DNA from 2 places in the Herbaspirillum sp. Her2 genome. Region 2 is predicted to be linked to the other one. Evidence: predicted binding sites of a transcription regulator. Region 2 holds the regulator's gene; the other holds the start of a gene.
What was found. Region 2 encodes sigma-54, which starts transcription at its own class of promoters, with help from an activator protein. Its sites were predicted from a motif close to TGGCANGNAANCTGCTTT; they were not measured.
Positions count from the first base shown of each region.

Region 1: atzF (allophanate hydrolase) is a predicted target of sigma-54. The motif match lies at 1,548-1,565, and genes of this name have one in related genera.

Region 1 covers NZ_CM176331.1:2,878,517-2,881,721, reverse strand. The annotation lists gene atzF (allophanate hydrolase) at 1-1,509, opposite strand, end outside; gene ACWHXP_RS13105 (16S rRNA (uracil(1498)-N(3))-methyltransferase) at 1,776-2,501, opposite strand; gene tkt (transketolase) at 2,665-3,205, shown strand, end outside.
Region 2 covers NZ_CM176331.1:5,521,743-5,524,947, forward strand. The annotation lists gene ACWHXP_RS25095 (hypothetical protein) at 94-240, shown strand; gene hpf (ribosome hibernation-promoting factor, HPF/YfiA family) at 303-665, opposite strand; gene ACWHXP_RS25105 (RNA polymerase factor sigma-54) at 818-2,308, opposite strand; gene lptB (LPS export ABC transporter ATP-binding protein) at 2,440-3,183, opposite strand; gene lptA (lipopolysaccharide transport periplasmic protein LptA) at 3,186-3,205, opposite strand, start outside.

The DNA.
Region 1 (3,205 bases), 2.6 Mb from region 2:
TTCCAGCAATTGCCAGTTCAGGGGCTGGCCGGCCAGGTGGGCGCCGACCACGCAGACCTTGATGGTGCTTTCATTGAAGGGCAGCGGGGTGGCCGCAATGGCATCGGCTTGCGCCGCGCCGCCCAGTTGCTGCTGCAGGCGTGCACCGGCTTCCGCCAGCAGGTGATCGGCACCGGCCGGGCCGATCAGGGTGACGCCGGCGGGCAGGCCATCGCGCCGCCATACGGCGGGGATGGCCAGGGCCGACATGTCCATCAGGTTGACGAAGTTGGTGTAATGGCCCAGCTGCGCATTGCGTACCACCGGATCGGCCTCGACTTCGGCGATGGTGGGGAAGGTGGTGGTGGTCGGCACCAGCATCAGGTCGCTGCCTTCGAGCAGGTTTTCGGCCTGGCGGCGCAGGTCGGCCAGGCGGTACTGGGCGTTGAAGCTGTCAACGGCATCGTAGTCATAGGCCTGGGCGGTGATCTGGCGCACCACGGGGTGGATGGCTTCCGGGTTCTCCAGGAAGAAGTCGCCCAGCGCTGCGCGACGCTCGGCCACCCACGGGCCCTGATAGAGCAGCTGCGCGGCCGCGCTGAAGGGGGCGAAGGGGATCTTCGCCAGGCTCACGCCGGGGAGGGCGGCGATTTGCGCCAGGCTGCGTTCCCAGGCTTCCTGGGCGATGCTGTCGCCAAAGAATTCACATTGCTCGGGAATGGCGATGCGATAACCCCGCCGCTTCACGCCCAGCATGGTGGGGCGGCGCGAATAGCCATCCTCGGCATCGAAACCGGAAGCGCTGTGCAGCACGCGCCAGGCATCGGCCACGTCGTGGGCGAAGATGGAGATGCAATCCAGGGTGCGGCAGGCCGGTACCAGGCCGCGTGCGCTGATGAGGCCCTTGGTCGGTTTCAGGCCGACCAGGTGATTGAAGGCGGCCGGCACGCGGCCCGAGCCGGCCGTATCGGTCCCGAGCGAAAACATGACCTGGCCAAGCGCAACGGCCACCGCCGAACCCGAGCTGGAGCCGCCGGAGACATAGTCCGGCTTGATGGCATTGCGTACCGCGCCGTAGGGGGAGCGCACGCCGACCAGGCCGGTGGCGAACTGGTCCAGGTTGGTCTTGCCCACCAGCAGCGCGCCAGCGGCCTGCAGGCGCTGCACCACGGTGGCACTCTCGCTGGCCAGGCGGCCGAATTCGGGACAAGCCCCGGTGGTGGACATCTCGGCCACGTCGATGTTGTCCTTCACGGCGAAGGGGATGCCGAACAGCGGCATGCTCTCCAGCACGGCTTCGCCCTTGATCTGCAGCATCAGGTCCAGCGCGGCGGCCTGTTGTTTCAGTTGTTTGGACGGCACCCGGCTGATCCAGACTTCATCGCGTCCGGCGCTCTCGATGCGGGCCAGCAGTTCGGCCACCACCTTGCCGGGTGTGCTGCGGCCTTCTCGATAGGCCGCCAGGGTGGCGGCGATGGTGGTCGGGGCGGCCTCGGGGGCAGCTTGCTGCAGGGCATGGGAGGTGGTCATATTGGATATTCAAACTTGAATACAAGATTGAATATATTTAAGCAGGAGGCGTGCCAGCTCCTCCGTCACGCGGCTGAAAAACGGGAAAAGGCTTCACCACGCGGGTTTGCGAGGTGAAGTGCCGTAAGGCAAGTTGTGCGAGGGGAAATGAAGAGTTTTGTTAGCGAGACAAAATGGGGAGGCGTGCGCCGAACTTGGACGTCCGTAGTGGCGGCCTGCACGGGAATCAGGCAGACCGCCGGAAAATTACCCGAATGAAGCTTTCTTCAAAGCTCCCCCCACACCGCATTCAAGGCAGCCAGTGCCGCCAGCCCGGCAGTCTCGGTGCGCAGTACCCGGCTGCCCATGGACAGCATCAGCGCGCCCTGGGCGCAGGCCAGGTCTTCTTCTTCCTCGCTGAAGCCGCCTTCAGGGCCGACCATGACGGTCACGGCCTGCGGCGGATGGTGGCGCGCCCAGCCTGACAGCGGCTCGGTCCCGCGCGGGGAAAGCAGGATGCGGCGATGCAGGTCGCTCTGGGCGATCCAGCGCTTGAAGTCGGTGACTTCGCCCAGGTGCGGCAGGCGATTGCGGCCGCATTGCTCGGCGGCAGCATGGATGATGCCTTGCCAGTGCGCCTGCTTCTTCTCGGCCCGGTCACCCGAGAGCCGCACCACGCAGCGCTGCGCGGCCAGCGGCTGGAGGGCGGTGGCGCCCAGTTCCACGGCTTTCTCGACGATCCAGTCCATCTTCGAACCTTCAGGCAGAGCCTGGGCCAGGGTCAGCGCATAGGGCAGTTCGGCCTCACGGGGTGAAAAAGTCTTCACTTCGGCGTGGGCGCGCTTCTTTTCGAGGGTGCTCAGGCTGGCGGTGTATTCGCCGCCTTCGCCATTGAACAGGGTCACGGTATCGCCCGGTTGCAGGCGCAGCACCTGGATGTGATGGGCAATCTGCTCGGGCAGGACCAGGGCGGAGCCGATGCCGAGGGGGTGCGGGAAGTAAAAGCGGGGCATGGGGCAGGGTCCTGGAGAAAGAAGATCAAAAAGACATGAAAAATATTGTCAGTCCGGTCAGGGGCTGGTCCCGAATTTTAATCCCCCCGGCGCACTCTGGTAAAATACGGGCCCGCGCCGTTACCCGGTCTTCCGGGCCGGCGCATTGGCTTGAACATCCGATTTGTGCGCCTGCGGCGCCCCCAGCACAGCAAACTCTGACCTCGACATGATTTCCACTCTCCCCACCGACAAGATGGCCAACGCGATCCGCGCGCTGGCGATGGACGCAGTACAAAAAGCCAATTCCGGACACCCGGGCATGCCGATGGGGATGGCCGAGATAGCAGTGGCCCTGTGGGCCAAGCACTATCGCCACAATCCGTCCAACCCGCACTGGGCCAACCGCGACCGATTCGTGCTCTCCAACGGCCACGGCTCCATGCTGCAGTACGCACTGCTGCACCTGACCGGCTACGACCTGTCGATGGACGACATCAAGTCCTTCCGCCAACTGCATTCCAAGACCGCCGGCCACCCGGAAGTGCACATCACCCCGGGCGTGGAAACCACCACCGGTCCGCTGGGCCAGGGCATCACCAATGCAGTCGGCATGGCGCTGGCTGAAAAGCTGCTGGCCGCCGAATTCAACAAGCCCGGCCTGGCCGTGGTCGATCATTACACCTACGCCTTCGTCGGCGACGGCTGCCTGATGGAAGGCATCT
Region 2 (3,205 bases):
TGCATGCTGGTGGCCTGTCTGAACGGGAAAAAAATTGCATCGAGGAAATGATTTATATCGTATGCAAATTCTTGTGTCGAAGATGAGGGTGCCGTGAAGACATTCAAGCCGTCCCTTGCATCATCGTCAGCAGCGGCGGTGGAAAAGTTGCTTTACGCAATGATTTATATCTTTTCCACAGGCTTGGCCAGTTCGGCGGCCGCAAATGAAAAAGGGCGCTTGCGCGCCCCTTCCTCATGAAATTCGGCTGGCTTTCTCAGCAGCCTTGCGGCTGCGAGGTGGCTTGCCGAGGGTGTCCTGGCTTATGCCGCTCCGGCCACCGCATCCTCCGGCGTTTCGTCCGGCAGGCGCTTGGCCATGGAGTGATGCTCCTGCAACTTGTCCTTGTGCTTGATGACCTGGCGATCGAGCTTGTCGATCAGCGTGTCAATGGCAGCGTAGAGGTCGTGTGCGATGCTTTCCGCATGTAGATCCTTCCCCTTGATGTGGACGTTGATTTCCGCTTTTTGGCGCTTTTCCTTTTCTGTGAGTTTATCTACGCTCAGGATCACGCTGACGTCGATCACGTTGTCGAAATGGCGCTTGATACGCGAGAGCTTGCTTTGCACGTATTCCCGGATGGCGGGGGTCAGTTCGAGGTGGTGTCCACTGATGGTCAGATTCATACAAGACTCCTATCGTGAAGTCACTGGAGGTTCGTGCAATCGATCCTGCTGCAGCTGTACCACGGGCACGGTCTTCGTGTCGGATGGCGCGGGCATCAGTCGGATGCTTGCCTGAACACAGCAACGGTACTGCAGAAAAACTGAGGAAAAACTCAGAGGGACTTGCGGAGATTGACCGGCGGAATCTTCAACACTTCGCGGTATTTGGCGACTGTGCGTCGCGCGACCACCATGCCTTGTTCTGCCAGCATATCCGCAATCTTGCTATCGGATAATGGGGTCTGCGGGTTCTCGGCTCCTATCAACTGTTTGATCAGCGCCCGTATCGCGGTGGAGGATGCTTCACCTCCGGTTTCAGTCGCGACATGGCTACCGAAGAAGTATTTCAACTCAAACATTCCATGCGGAGTGAGCATGTATTTCTGAGTCGTCACGCGAGAGATGGTGCTCTCGTGTAGACCCAGTGTATCAGCAATTTCACGCAGCACAAGGGGGCGCATGGCGACTGCCCCATGTGAAAAGAAGTTTCTTTGACGTTCCACAATAGCCTGCGCGACGCGCAAAATTGTATCGAAACGTTGCCGCATGTTCTTGATGAGCCACTTGGCTTCCTGCAACTGCGACGACAGCGAACCTTCTCCCTTGGCTTGCTTCAATGCACTGGCATACATCGCATTGACGCGCAGCTTGGGCATGACCTCATGGTTGAGCATGACCTGCCAGCCGTTCTTTGTCTGCTTGACAATCACGTCCGGCACCACATAGTCCGAGGCATCGCGCGCGAATTCCGCACCCGGATGCGGACGGCACTGGCGGATCACGGCCTGCGCTTCACGCAGGTCTTCGTCATCGCAATCCAGTGCCTTCTTGATCTTGTTGAAATCGCGTTGTGCAAACAGCGGCAGGTAATCCTCCACGATCCTCAAGGCCAGCTTGCGCGTCACGAAGGGAATCTTGGGCAGGCGGCGGATCTGCAGGGCCAGGCATTCGCCGGCACTGCGCGCACCGACACCCGCCGGGTCCAGGCTCTGCAGCAGCTTGAGCGAAATCGACAGCTCTTCCATGTCGATGCCCAGCTCTTCGGGCAGGCGCGCGTGGATGTCTTCCAGCGGCTCTTCCAGATAGCCGCTCTCGTCGAGCGCATCGGTGAGCAGTTCCAGCAGCGCACGATCACGCAGGGTGCGTGCGGTCACGCGGATCTGTTCCAGCAGGTGTTCGCGCAGGGTCAGTTCGTGCGCTTCGAGTTGTGGACGGGCATCGTCATCGTCTGGCGACTTGCCGCTGCGCGCGACGTCGTCGAAGCTCCAGTCGGCATCCCCCGTGACACCGGCTTCCGGCGCGTTGTCCTGGTAGTCGAAGCTGGAATCGCCATCGCTGGCGGCCGGGGCCGCTTCGCCGCTGCCTTCGTGACTGGTTTCGGCAACGCCGCTGGAGGGCGAACTGGAGACCGCGCCATCGGCCAGCAGACGTACCGAATTGTCGAGCGCGTCGTCGAGGCGTTCCAGCAGGGGATTATCGGAGAGGATCTGTTCCAGTTCCTGGTGCAGTTCCAGCGTCGACAGTTGCAACAGTCTGATCGACTGCTGCAGTTGCGGCGTCAATGCGAGGTGCTGCGAGGTACGTAACTGGAGCGACTGTTTCATCTGTCTTTCTGAAAGCGGCGTGGCCCGCTGGTTGCTCTGCCGGTCGTTGCGTATTGCGTATTGCTTGTTGCGTATTACGTGATGTGCACTCTGTATTTCTTCAAGCGTATCGGGCAAGCCGACTGCACCGCTTACATGCGGAAATGCTCGCCCAGATACACGCGGCGCACCGACTCGTTGGCGATGATCTCTTCCGGATTGCCGCTGGCCAGCACCGTGCCCTGGTTGATGATGTAGGCGCGATCACAGATGCCCAGCGTTTCGCGCACGTTGTGGTCGGTGATCAGCACGCCGATGCCGCGTTCCTTCAGGAAGCGCACGATGCGCTGAATCTCGATCACGGCAATCGGGTCGATACCGGCGAACGGTTCATCCAGCAGCACGAAGCGCGGATCGGTGGCCAGTGCGCGGGCGATCTCGACGCGCCGGCGTTCACCGCCCGAGAGCGACAGCGCCTGGCTTTCGCGCAGCTTCTCGATCTGCAATTCGTGCAGCAGGTTGTTGAGGCGGCCTTCGATTTCATCGCGCGAGAGCGGCTTGCCCTCTTCCCGGCGCAGTTCCAGCACGGCGCGGATATTGTCTTCCACCGTCAGCTTGCGGAATACCGAGGCTTCCTGCGGCAGGTAGGACAAGCCCATGGTGGCACGCTTGTGGATCGGCATGCGCGAAATGGACGCGCCATCGAGGTCGATCTCGCCACCATCGGAAGGCACCAGTCCCACGATCATGTAGAACGAGGTGGTCTTGCCGGCCCCATTGGGGCCGAGCAGGCCGACCACCTCGCCGCTGCGCAATTCCATCGAGACATCGCGCACTACCTGGCGCGCGCCATAACTTTTCTTCAGGCCGCGAACGACCAGCGAGCTGACTGCCATCGTTACTGATCCTTTCCGCTGT